DNA from 4 places in the Oribacterium sp. oral taxon 102 genome. Region 1 is predicted to be linked to each of the others. Evidence: predicted binding sites of a transcription regulator. Region 1 holds the regulator's gene; each other region holds the start of a gene.

Region 1 (3,133 bases):
ATACGTCGAAGGTGCCGCCGCCCAGATCATAAACCATGATCTTCTGCTCTTTATCCTCATCAAGTCCATACGCCAGCGCCGCCGCCGTCGGCTCGTTGATAATTCTCTTCACATCGAGTCCGGCGATCCTGCCCGCATCCTTCGTCGCCTGCCGCTGCGCGTCATTGAAATACGCAGGAACCGTGATGACAGCCTCTGTCACCTTCTCTCCGAGATATGCCTCGGCATCCGCCTTCAGCTTCTGGAGAATCATCGCGGAGATCTCCTGCGGCGTATAATTCTTGCCGTCGATGGAAACCTTGTAGTCCGTCCCCATGTGTCTCTTGATCGAGGAAATCGTCCTGTCTGCGTTGGTTACCGCCTGCCGCTTCGCCGGCTCTCCGACCAGTCTCTCGCCGCTCTTCGTGAACGCTACGACAGACGGTGTCGTCCGCATCCCCTCTGCGTTGGCAATGACGGTCGGCTTGCCGCCCTCCATAACCGCTACGCAGCTGTTTGTCGTACCTAAGTCAATTCCGATAATCTTTCCCATATTGTCTCCTTTTCCGCCCGCTGTCCGGACTGTACTCTATACCTTTATTTCTTCACCTTCACCATGGAGTGCCGCACCACCGTTCCCCGGAAGGTGTAGCCCTTCTGCAGATCCTGCGTGACTGTATCCTCCTCCGCGTCGCTCTCGGTGTCGGTCATCACCGCGTTGTGCTTCGCCGGATCGAACTTCTGTCCCTCCGCCTCGATCACGGCGACATCCAGATCCGCAAAAAACTTCTGGATCTGCCTGTAGATGCCCTGCACGCCCTTCGCGAAGGCATCCTCTGTCTCCGCCGGCACCGCGGCGAGCGCACGTTCGAAATTGTCCACGACAGGAAGCAGCTTTTCGATGACATCCCGCGCGCCCAGCTCGAACATCTGGGACTTCTCCCTGTCGGAACGCTTCCGGAAGTTGTCGAACTCGGCGTAGAGCCGTGTATACTTATCCGTCATTTCCAGGAGCTCCTGCCGGAGCTTCCGCTCCGCAGGGCTGCCCGCCTCCTCTGCATGCTTCCCGGCATTCTCCTCCGAAGAGCCCTCAGCATCAGAGCTCTCCTCTGCGGCCGCTGCGCTGGCCTCCGTCTCCGCCGGCGCGTCGTTCCCGGCTGTATTGCCTTCCTGCCGTGCATCCGCCCCGCCTGCCCTCATTTCCTCGGTACCCTGCACCTTTTCGTCCTTCTCTTCCACCTTTCGCTCCTTTCTCCCTGTGCTCCCTCTATCGGAAGGCTCCGTCCATCTCATTCATCAGCTTCGAGAGGATCTCGAGCACTCTCTCATAGTCCATCCGCTTCGGCCCGATGACGCCGATCGTGCCCTTCATGCCGTTTCCGAGCCGGTAGCTCGCTGTCACCACCGAGCAATCCGCCATATTCTGTAACGGCGATTCCTTGCCGATATAGACCTGAATCTGCCGCTTCGTCGCCTCCGTATCCTGCTCGACGCCCTGTATCAGCTCGATCAGTTCATCCTTCTGCTCCAATGCGGAGATCAGCTTGGACGCATTGTCCGAATCCGTCAGCTCCGGATACTTGAAGATATTGGTCGCGCCGGAGGTATAGATCTGCAGGTCGCTGCCGTCATAGCGGAGCGTCTCGACGATGCCCCTGAGGATCTCCCGAAGCGTCTCCCGGAACTCGGAGCGGGCGAGGATCTTTCCGCACCGCTCCTCCGTCAGGCTCTCCACGCTCAGCCCGGAAAGCTCGTCATTGAGAAGAAGATTCAGGGAGAGTATCGCGTTCGAATCCGGATGCTCGCTGCCGCCGAGGAGAATCGTCGCCGTCTTTATGATATTGCCCTCCAGCATGATAACCAGAAGGATCCGCAGCCCGTCGACGAGGGAGACCTGAATGAACTTGATCCTGTTCTTCTGCAGACTCGGACCCGTGACCATCGCCGCGTACTCGGTATTCTGTGCGACAGTACGCACCAGCGTCTTCAGCGTATTCTCCAGCTTGTCCACCCGTTCAAACATACTGGACTTGACCTCGTCCAGCTCTTTCCGCTGATGCTCCATCAGCTGGTCTACATAGAAACGGTAGCCCTTGTCGGAGGGAATCCTGCCCGCTGAGGTATGCGGCTGTAAAATAAAGCCCATCTCCTCCAGGTCGCTCATCTCGTTCCGAATCGTAGCGGAGCTCAGGTTCAGTCCGGAATACTTGCTGATCGTCCTGGATCCGACCGGCTCTCCGGTCTCCAGATAGTTCTTAATGATGGTCGTGAGGATCACTACCTTACGACTGTCCATCTCCATCTGCCCGCCCCCTTTCTGAAGAATCCGCCTGAGCCTCTCCTCTTCATTAGCACTCGAAATATATGAGTGCTAACATCTACTGCATATAATACTCGTACAGCGGGAGAGTGTCAAGGTGTTTCTGTTAAAAAAATCCCTGCCCTCTTTAATGGGCAGAGATGGAATAAAAATACGGTGTTTCTCATTGTATCAGGTAAACCTCCGCATTCGTCAGAAAATTCGCGGCCTCCCTGTGGGAATTGAAATAGATATCGATATGCCGGTTCTTCACCGCACCGCCGCAGTCCTCCGCGACATACTCATGTCCATTGATCAGAACATGCGTCCCGTACGGAATGACGCGCGGGTCCACCGCGATGGTTCTGCCCGCCGCCGCGTGTCCGCCTGTCGCGGTGCGGCTGCCGTAGCCCTCCGAGCATTGATAGCAGGAGCAGTAGCCGGTCAGCCGGAATGTGCCGAGCAGCGTCAATGTCCGTCCGTCCGCCATTTTCAGCGTATTCCCATTCTCCTCCACGTTTTCCTCCGGCTCTGCCGATGCCGCACTCTCCGCCGCGTTCTCCTCCGCCGGGCCCTTCGCATCCTGCTCTCCGCTGTGGAACACCACCGCCCGCAGCACGGTCGCTCCCGCATAGACACTGTGCATCGGCTTCCCGAGCACGAAGCTGCACGCCAGCAGCAGACTCAGACATAGACACATCCTATTTCGTTTCTTCCCTGTGAATCTCAAAATTTTTCCTCCAAAAAACAGAAAGCGGCAATTTCCCATTCCGGTTATATGCCGCCGGGCAAAACAGCGGGGGAGCACGCGCACTCGAAGCCCTCGCGTACTCCCCATCTCAGGCTGCTTCCTGC
Region 2 (3,133 bases), 200 kb from region 1:
ACTTAAACTCTGTTGTATCTGTTGTGATCTTCTGATGAGGTATGCAAGTATTAAAACGTCTACGTATTCTGTTAGGTGCAACAGTTCCAACCTTACCCTTGTACGAACTGTATTTACGACTTTTATGTCTGAAGGATGTGACCTGTAAGTTTAGTTTCTGCACGATGCGCTGAACTTTTTTCTTGTTAACAGTATAACCTTGGTTCTTAAGTTCACCGGTCATTCTTCGATAGCCATAGTCCTTATTCTGCTCACGAATCTCCAGTATCTTATTTTCAAGCTCCTGATCTGGATTTTCACAATCAAATCGTTTCTGCCAATACATGTAGGTTGCCTTTGGCATCTCGGTGTATGAGAGAAGGTCTTTCAGTTTGAACTGTCTTCGGAGACTGAAGATGATCCGTGCGCATCTCTCATTTTTGCTTTGTCCACTAAACGCAGCCTCCTCAGTTCTTTTAAAAAAGCATTCTCAATACGGAGCTTAAGAAGTTCATCCTCTAGTTCCCGGACGTGCTCTGCACTGGTATCAACCTTAGCTTCCTGGATTTCCTGAGCTCGCTTACTGTCTTTTGATTTACTCAATGTTTTCTTTCGGCCTTTCTTGTGCGTTCTCAAAGCATCAGGCCCGGCAGCTTTAAACTCATTGACCCATCGATTAACCAACGCAGGATTATTAATCCCAACTTGTAGAGCCAGCTCCTGATATGAGAGTTCACTTGTTAAATAAGACTCTACTATAGAAAACTTCTCTTCGAAAGAGTAAATCTTTTGATTGCGTGATCTTTTTAAACCATCATCACCAAACTTTTTATAGGCAGCTACCCATTTTTGTAATTGAGCCTGGTTGGATATACCGTGCTTATTCGATAGACAGAGATATGAACCATCGCCTTTCAAGTATTCTAGAACAATCTGTTTCTTAAATTCATAGCTATATTTAGCCATAAAAATACCGACCTCCAATCGTTAGATTATCGTCTAACAATTGGGGGTCGGTACACTTCACAGCCCCTTTTCTTATGCTCAAATAGACTGATTATGTTTGTTCAACTTTGGCTGACTCAGCCGATCTCAATGTATCTGTGCTCCGGAAGCGCCTTGACCTCCTTCTTCGGGATATCCAGCTTCAGAACGCCGTCCTCAAACTTCGCCCTGATGTCCTCCTCCCGGACACCGTCTCCCACAAAGAAGCCTCTCTGTACGGAACCGGAATACCGTTCCTGACGGATCATCTTTCCATTCTCGTCCTTCTTCTCAGACTCTGTATGCTTCTCGGCAGAGATGCTGAGATAGCCGTCCTTCAGCTCGAGCTTCAGATCCTCCTTTTTATATCCGGGCAGATCTATCATGAGCTCGTAGCCCTGTTCTGTCTCGCGAATGTCGGTCTTCATCAGGTTCTTCGCCCGCTTCCCATACAACGGCTTCGCCGCGAAGCTGCCGTCCAGATCGCGAAAGAAATCATCGAATAAGCTCTCTCCAAAAATGCTAGGCATGTACATCATATGAAAACCTCCTTTATCTTATTGTTGTACGATTACTGCTGTACTGCTTCTGTAAGAGAAATCCTTTTCTTTTCCTTACGCTGTCTGTTATAGCACAGGCTGCTAGCACTGTCAATAGACGAGTGCTAATAGAATTGTGAACTTTTTGTGTCTCCATCAGCCGCCTGCATTCTCTCCCTGCAGAAGCTGCGGAGCGGCTGACGGATCTATACGTTTTATGCGTCGGAGCGGGAGAAGCCGTTCTTCATCTGGCAGCTCGCCTCATAGAGTACCTTATCCAGCGTATCGTCCGTTTTCTCCTGAACCATGACGGCGATCCGCTCATTGGCTTCCTCAAGCAGCTTCACCGCATCCCCGCCGCGGACGTCTCCGGCGCCGATTCTCTCGTCATATTCATGAAGAATGCGGTAGCCCTCTATGGGCACCGCCGCCTGATAGCGCTCGATATGCGATTTGCAGAGGCTGAACTGTGCGTCCGCCAATGCGCCGAGCAGACGGTTCGCCCAATAGAAGTTCTCTGTCGTGACCCTCTCCCCCGTGTTCGCCATATAGTCCGGCGTCCTGTTCACATTGGCATAGAATGGCACAAAGGCATTGAACACATTGGAACCGAACGCGACCCATTCGATCGCGCAAAGCTCCGGGAGCAGAGACGGGCGGAGCTGCACCAGACTCAGGAAATTGTTTCGGTTAATGCCGATCGGGCGGAAGCAGCCGCGCTTCGCCGGATCTCCATATTTGGCGTAGGGATCATATGGCGTGCCCTGAAAATGCGCGGACAATACATACTTCACATCCTCTACCGTGAGCTTCCGCTCCGGCACGAAGCTCCACGGAATATCGTCCGATTCCGGGCGGAAATCGGCATTCTCCCCATCCCAGCGAAAGCTGTGCGGATTCAGATATCTCGCAATGAACCAGGCGCGCGGCGTATTGTAGATATGATCCGCATCGGAATGGCTTCCGAAGGCCTCCCGCGGGTTTAATGTCCCGTCGAAGGAAAGCGAGAGATGATTCTCTTCAATAAAGCGCGGGAGATCCGCCGAGCACATATGCGCCTTTTTCTCTCCCAGCGCATCCGCGAGGTCGAAGCTGTCGATACCGAGCTGATTCGGCATGATCACATAGGCGTCGTCCGGCACACGCTTCGCGATCCAATGATGCCCGCCGATCGTCTCCAGCCACCAGACCTCCTCCATATCCTGAAAGGCGATGCCGTTCATCTCATAAGTGCCGTACTTCTCCAGCAGCATTCCGAGCCGCTCTACGCCCTCCCGCGCGCTCCGGATATAGGGCAGGGTAATGCTGACGATATCCTCCTCTCCGATGCCGCCCGCCTGCTCCTCCTGTCCGTCCTTTTCCGGCAGGTAGCGAACCAGCGGATCCGCGCCGAGCACCCGTTCATTCGAGGTGATGGTCTCTGTCGCCGTCATGGAAACATTCACCTCATTCACGCCTGCCGCAGCCCAGATCCCCTCCTTTTCCGTCGCATTCGGCATGGCAGTATAGCGCATCGGGTGCTCCGGCAGCTCGATCTCCACATGCGAAAGCACGGATCTGTACTTGCCGGGCTGCTCCGACGGAGAGACCACGATAAATTTCTTCGGCATAAAAGAGCCGGAGCCCGAATC
Region 3 (3,133 bases), 420 kb from region 1:
GCGGCACGGGAGAGACCCAGCCTGTCATCCAGAATCTTCTTATTGAAATAATCCAGCATCACCGCCAGTGCATTGACCTGCTTCTCATCCACCAGCTGCTCCAGACAGGACACATCGATGCTTTCTCTGTCGTAGGAAATGCTTTCCTTTCCCCTTGCCTTCCAGCGATCCTCTCTTCCTCGAAGGGGAAAGCTTTCCTGCAGCGGGATCCGCTCGGCGACGGCACCGAAGTGCTCCTGCGGGGCTTCTCTTTTTTCCCCGCTTTCTGCTGCAATGGCGAGGGCTTCTTCTGTCACATCTCTCGGCATATATTCGTCCATCATAATGACCCGGTCTGCCACGGCGAAATAATCTCCGCAGCCGCCGACGATCAGTATGGTGGAGACTCCCAGATCGCGGTATAGAGCTTTTACCTTGTCCACAAAGGGTGTAATGGGCTCCTTGTCCTTTGCGATCAGCTTCTGCATTTTGCAGTCGCGGATCATGAAATTGGTGGCGGAGGTATCTTCGTCGATTAACAAAAGGGAAGCCTTGCTCTCCAGTGCTTCTATGACATTGGCAGCCTGAGAGGTGCTGCCGCTGGCATTTTCCGTGGAGAAGCGCTGCGTATCCCTTTTTCCGGGAAGGTTGTTGATGAAGGGGCTGATGTTTACCCCTTCTACACTTCGCCCGTCCTCCGCCCGGATCTTCACGGCATCCGGACAGGTGATGACAAACTCTCTGCCATCTCCGGAAATATGGTGGTATACTCCTCTTTCCAGCGCATTCAGCAGGGTGGACTTTCCATGATAGCCGCCGCCGACGATCAGGGTGATTCCCTTTTCTATTCCCATCCCTGAAATCTGCTTTCCGCTGGGCAGGGTGAAAGAAAGCTCCAGATTTTTGGGGCTCTGGAAGGGAAGCCCTTCCGGGAGGATGCTGTCGTCGACGCCGCTTTTTCTCGGCAGGACAGAGCCGTTGGCGATGAATGCGACCAGATTCCTTTCCGCCAGAGAATTCTGTATATACTCCTGATCCAGATAGAGCAGTACCTGACGCTTCAACGCCGCCTGGTCTATATTGGCATAGAGACAGGAGCTTTCCACCAGTCTTGGCAGGAGCTTCTGGAAGATCACATTGGCCTCCCTGCCCAATATTCTCCGTCCCGCAGCGGGAAGCCCTGCTTCCAGCCGGATTTCCACCTGATGCTCCTTGATCAGTACCGAGGTTCGCTCCAGAATTTCCTGCCCGCAGCGGTCAATGAAGATCTGATTGCTGTTTCCGGTGGAGGAGGGGCTGTCCTCCCCCCTTTTTCTGCCATAGGCTCTGGCATAGGGATTCTCTTTTTTTTCCTCCTTTTTCGGCAGATTCCGCAGATTCCGCCGGAAGCTTCTGGTCAGAAAGTCCGAAACCGCAATCCGTTTGGATTTGCTGTCTATCAGATCCTGCGGCAGCCCCACGGTTTTATCCTCTAAAACAATCCGGATTTTAGAGGGCGGCGCAAAGGGATCCACCTGCACATGGTCGATACAGAGAATATATTGGGGAAAACGGTAGTCTCCCTGAATTCTTTTATAAGAAGAGTAGCCCTGCTGATCCAGAGAAAGCAGTTCCCGTTCCAGCTCCTGTTCGCTTTTCAAATCACACCTCCTGTCAGGGAATCGCTGCTTTCTTCATGCTTTACGTCCATGGTACGTGCGTCATGAATCAATCAGTGTTTCCATTGGATATCGTTTTTTTGCGTGCTACCTGACAGCGTACTCATAACGGATGCGTATGTCAATGGGGATATGGATTTTGAATGGGAGGAAAGGGAACAAAAAGGAAAAGAGATTAAAGAAGGAAGGGAAAAAATTTGAAAAAATTAGCACTCAACTCTTTACAGTGCTAACAATCATGCTATAATATAATCCATAGGCCGGAAGAAAGAACCGGAGAGAGTAGGGAAGAGCAGAGCGGGTATGCAGCAGAGCCGCTGAAAGGAGTGGGTTATGAACATTAATAAATTTACGCAAAAGGCAGTGGAGGCGATCAATAATAGTCAGAAAATCGCGATGGACTACGGGCATCAGGAGCTAAAGGAGCTGCACCTGCTGTACAGTCTTATGACAATGGAGGGAAGTCTGCTCGCGCAGCTCTTCACGAAGATGGGTGTGGATCCGGAGCGCTTCCGGGGCGCAATGGAGGAGGAGCTTCGAAAGCTCCCGAAGGTCAGCGGAGCGGGGCAGCAGTATTTCTCGCAGGATCTGAATCGCGTCGTGATGCATGCGGAGGATCATGCGAAGGCAATGGGGGACGAGTATGTGTCTGTGGAGCATCTCTTCCTCTCGCTTCTGCAGGAGGCAGACAGCAGCCTGAAGGCACTGTTCAGGGAATATCATATTACGAAGGAGGCGTTCCTGCAGGCGCTTTCCGAGGTACGGGGCGGACAGCGGGTCGTCAGCGACAATCCGGAGGCGACCTATGACGCGCTGAACAAGTATGGCTATGAAATGGTGGAGCGCGCGAAGCAGCAGAAGCTCGATCCGGTGATCGGCAGAGATGAGGAGATCCGCCATGTGATCCGGATTCTTTCTCGGAAGACGAAGAACAATCCCTGTCTGATCGGCGAGCCTGGCGTCGGCAAGACTGCCGTCGTCGAGGGGCTGGCGCAGCGGATCGCTGGCGGAGATGTCCCGGATTCGCTGAAGGACAAGCGGGTCTTCGCGCTTGATATGGGTGCGCTGATTGCCGGGGCGAAGTACCGCGGCGAATTTGAGGAGCGGCTGAAGGCGGTATTGGATGAGGTGAAGAAGTCCGAGGGGCAGATTCTCCTCTTCATCGATGAGATCCACAATATCGTCGGCGCAGGGCGGACGGAGGGCTCGATGGATGCCGGAAATCTGCTGAAGCCGCTGCTGGCAAGGGGAGAGCTGCATTGTATCGGAGCGACGACGCTGGATGAGTACCGGAAGTATATCGAAAAGGATCCGGCGCTGGAGCGGCGGTTCCAGCCGGTGCAGATTTCAGAGCCGAATGTCGAGGATACGATCTCCATTCTCCGTGGGCTGAAGGAAAAATACGAGGTCTATCATGGCGTGAAGATCACAGACGGCGCGCTCGTCGCGGCAGCAACCCTGTCCGATCGCTATATCAGCGATCGTTTCCTGCCGGA
Region 4 (3,133 bases), 660 kb from region 1:
GCGGCTCTGGCATCCAGAATCGGCTTGATCGGCGTATCGTAGCCGTTCCGCTTATAGTAATGATAGTCAATCAGCTGATGTGTGCGGATCATCTGGTCGAATTCCTTGTGAGAAATGAAGAAATGCTCCCGTCCATCCACTTCATTTTCACGGGGCTCCCGGGTGGTGACGGTAGTACACTGCGTTGCATTGGGATGCTGCGCCAGATATTGCCGGAGTACGGTTCTCCGCCCTACCGCGTCCGGCCCTGCGAGGATAACCAACTGACCATATTCTGCGACCTTCTTGAAATACTCCTTCTCGTGATTCATAAACCGCCTCCTGAAAAATGATGAACAGCCGCTTTAAAAACCCGTTTGCATCAGGTATGTTGATTACTTAAAGGATACACGAAAAGGAAATAAATTTCAATTGTCAATACTTTGCAAAATGAGTTTCTTCTTAAAAAAAAGGGGGGATCTCGGCGCATCCGCATGGGAACGGACGGGACGATCCGGAGCTGATCGCTCCGACTGTGCCGCAGGGAGGAGCAGCTCCTATGCGAAGAGTGTGCCGGAGAGACATCAGTCCGCCCAGAATACTCTGCCCTCTCTTCGTGCTGCTGCTTCCGGCAGCGCGCAGTCCATATATCCGACAGCACAGTGACCGATGCCTTCCCATTCTCCCTCGACGCCGAGCTCCCTCAGCCACTGCTGATATTCCGGAAGCTCGAAGGTTTCCCGCGCTCTGTGGATCCAGATGCTGCCGAGATGAAGCGAATGCGCCGCGAGCAGCATATTTCCCATGACGAGGCTTCCGTCATACACTCGGTTTGCCCAGCTCTTATCGGCGAGAACAATCAATATGACCGGCGCGCCGAAGAAGGGGTCGAAATCCTCCTGCCAGCCGCCGATCCTGCAGTTTGTGCGGGACAGCCTGTTCCGCATCGCCCTGTCTGTGACGGCGACGGTGATCGTCGACTGCTTTCCCTTGGCGCTTGGTGCATACAGTCCGGCTTCTATGATCTGCTCCAGCGTTTCTCTGGGCGGCATATCGGGCTTGAATCTGCGGATGCTGCGCCGTTCCTCCATTGCTCTGATGATCTCATTCATGGCGGATTCCTCCTTATCCGAAACCTTGTCCTCAATAATCTGAGATATATTGTAGCATTGGTAGAATCGTACAACAAGCGCGGGCGCACATTCTCGGGCTTGTATTTTTACTTACATAAATCTTTATGCCTGATATTCCCCTTGAGAGCAAGCTTTTCATTATCGTATCAGTCATAAAATTCTGCCTGCCTGAACTGTTGCGAATTGTCACTTATTTCCTAAAAAAATTAGCACTCTAGTATTGACTCTGCTAACAGAAGGGGATATAATACAGAAAGTTCCAAGAGGGACGGAGATTTGGAGTATAAGCTCAGATATAAAAGCAGACATAGGAGGTTCAGAATGAAGTTAATTCCGCTGTTTGACAGAGTCGTTCTCGAGAAGGAGAAGATGGAGGAGACCACCGCGAGTGGGATCGTGCTTCCGGGGCAGGATGATAAGGAGAAGCCGGGCCAGGCGGTGGTGGTCGCGGTAGGCCCGGGCGGCGTGATCGACGGCAAGGAGGTAAAGATGCAGGTTTCCGTCGGGCAGCATGTGATCTTTTCCAAGTATGCCGGTTCCGAAGTCGAAATTGACGGAAAGAAGTATACCGTTGTGAAGCAGAATGATATTCTGGCGATTGTAGAGTAAGAGGAGTGGAGGATAGAAAAATGGCTAAGGAAATCAAGTATGGCGTAGAAGCGAGAAAGGCTCTGCAGGCTGGTGTAGACGCTGTGGCGGATACCGTGAAGGTTACGCTCGGGCCGAAGGGCAGAAATGTCGTTCTGGACAAGAGCTACGGTGCGCCGCTCATTACCAATGACGGCGTTTCGATCGCGAAGGAGATCGATCTGAAGGATCCGTATGAGAATATGGGTGCGCAGCTGGTACGGGAGGTCGCTTCCAAGACCAATGACGTGGCAGGAGACGGTACGACGACCGCTACGGTGCTCGCACAGGCGATCGTGACCGAGGGAATGAAGAACCTGGAGGCGGGTGCAAACCCGATCGTTCTCCGGAAGGGTATCCGCAAGGCTGTGGATGCGGCGGTAGAGTCCATCAAGGCGCAGTCCTCCAAGGTTAAGGGCAAGGAGCAGATCGCGAAGGTTGCCGGCATCTCCGCAGGAGACGAGGCAGTCGGTGAGATGGTAGCGGACGCGATGGAGAAGGTTTCCAAGGACGGCGTTATCACCGTAGAGGAGTCCAAGACCATGCATACCGAGCTCGACCTCGTAGAGGGAATGGAGTTCGACCGCGGCTATGTCAGCGCATATATGTGTACCGACATGGAGAAGATGGAGGCTGCGCTGGATGATCCGTTCATTCTGATCACGGATAAGAAGATCTCCAATATTCAGGACATCCTTCCGGTGCTGGAGCAGGTTGTCAAGACCGGCGCAAAGCTGCTGATCGTCGCAGAGGACATCGAGGGCGAGGCGCTCACGACGCTGATCGTGAATAAGCTCCGCGGTACCTTCAATGTAGTCGCTGTCAAGGCGCCTGGCTACGGTGACAGAAGGAAGGAAATGCTGAAGGATCTTGCGATCCTGACCGGCGGACAGGTGATCTCCGAGGAGCTCGGACTCGATCTCAAGGACGCTACGGTTGATATGTGCGGACGCGCGAAGTCTGTCAAGGTTACGAAGGAGAAGACTACGGTCGTAGAGGGACTGGGCGACAAGCAGGATATCGCGAACCGTGTGGCGCAGATTCGTGCACAGATCGAGACCACGACCTCTGACTTCGACAGAGAGAAGCTGCAGGAGAGACTGGCAAAGCTCGCGGGCGGTGTAGCAGTGATTCGTGTCGGCGCGGCTACCGAGACCGAGATGAAGGAAGCGAAGCTCCGTATGGAGGATGCGCTTAATGCGACCCGTGCCGCAGTAGAGGAGGGTGTTATCAGCGGCGGCGGTTCCGCATACATCCACGCGCAGGCAGCGGTGCAGAAGGTTGTGGACGCGCTGGATGGAGACGAGAAGACCGGTGCGAAGATCATTCTCAAGGCACTTGAGTCTCCGCTCTTCATCATTGCGGAGAACGCCGGTGTCGAGGGCGCGGTGATC

The links. The regulator HrcA, encoded in region 1, represses chaperone genes, less so after heat shock. The targets are predictions, from matches to a motif close to TGTTAGCACTCNNNNNNNNNGAGTGCTAACA.
Region 2: the regulator HrcA is predicted to act here: its motif matches at 1,603-1,633, upstream of HW273_RS01585 (Hsp20/alpha crystallin family protein).
Region 3: the regulator HrcA is predicted to act here: its motif matches at 1,842-1,872, upstream of clpB (ATP-dependent chaperone ClpB).
Region 4: the regulator HrcA is predicted to act here: its motif matches at 1,317-1,347, upstream of HW273_RS05705 (co-chaperone GroES).

What each region holds. Positions count from the first base shown of each region.
Region 1 is NZ_JABXYT010000001.1:565,597-568,729, reverse strand. It holds gene dnaK (molecular chaperone DnaK) at 1-532, opposite strand, end outside; gene grpE (nucleotide exchange factor GrpE) at 577-1,218, opposite strand; gene hrcA (heat-inducible transcriptional repressor HrcA) at 1,247-2,275, opposite strand; gene HW273_RS02605 (3D domain-containing protein) at 2,463-2,978, opposite strand.
Region 2 is NZ_JABXYT010000001.1:361,646-364,778, reverse strand. It holds one part of gene HW273_RS01590 (IS3 family transposase) at 1-378, opposite strand, end outside; one part of gene HW273_RS01590 (IS3 family transposase) at 378-945, opposite strand; gene HW273_RS01585 (Hsp20/alpha crystallin family protein) at 1,062-1,499, opposite strand; gene HW273_RS01580 (C69 family dipeptidase) at 1,718-3,133, opposite strand, start outside.
Region 3 is NZ_JABXYT010000001.1:146,335-149,467, reverse strand. It holds gene HW273_RS00630 (ABC-ATPase domain-containing protein) at 1-1,619, opposite strand, end outside; gene clpB (ATP-dependent chaperone ClpB) at 1,971-3,133, shown strand, end outside.
Region 4 is NZ_JABXYT010000001.1:1,224,773-1,227,905, forward strand. It holds gene HW273_RS05695 (guanylate kinase) at 1-311, opposite strand, end outside; gene HW273_RS05700 (nitroreductase) at 564-1,091, opposite strand; gene HW273_RS05705 (co-chaperone GroES) at 1,434-1,721, shown strand; gene groL (chaperonin GroEL) at 1,742-3,133, shown strand, end outside.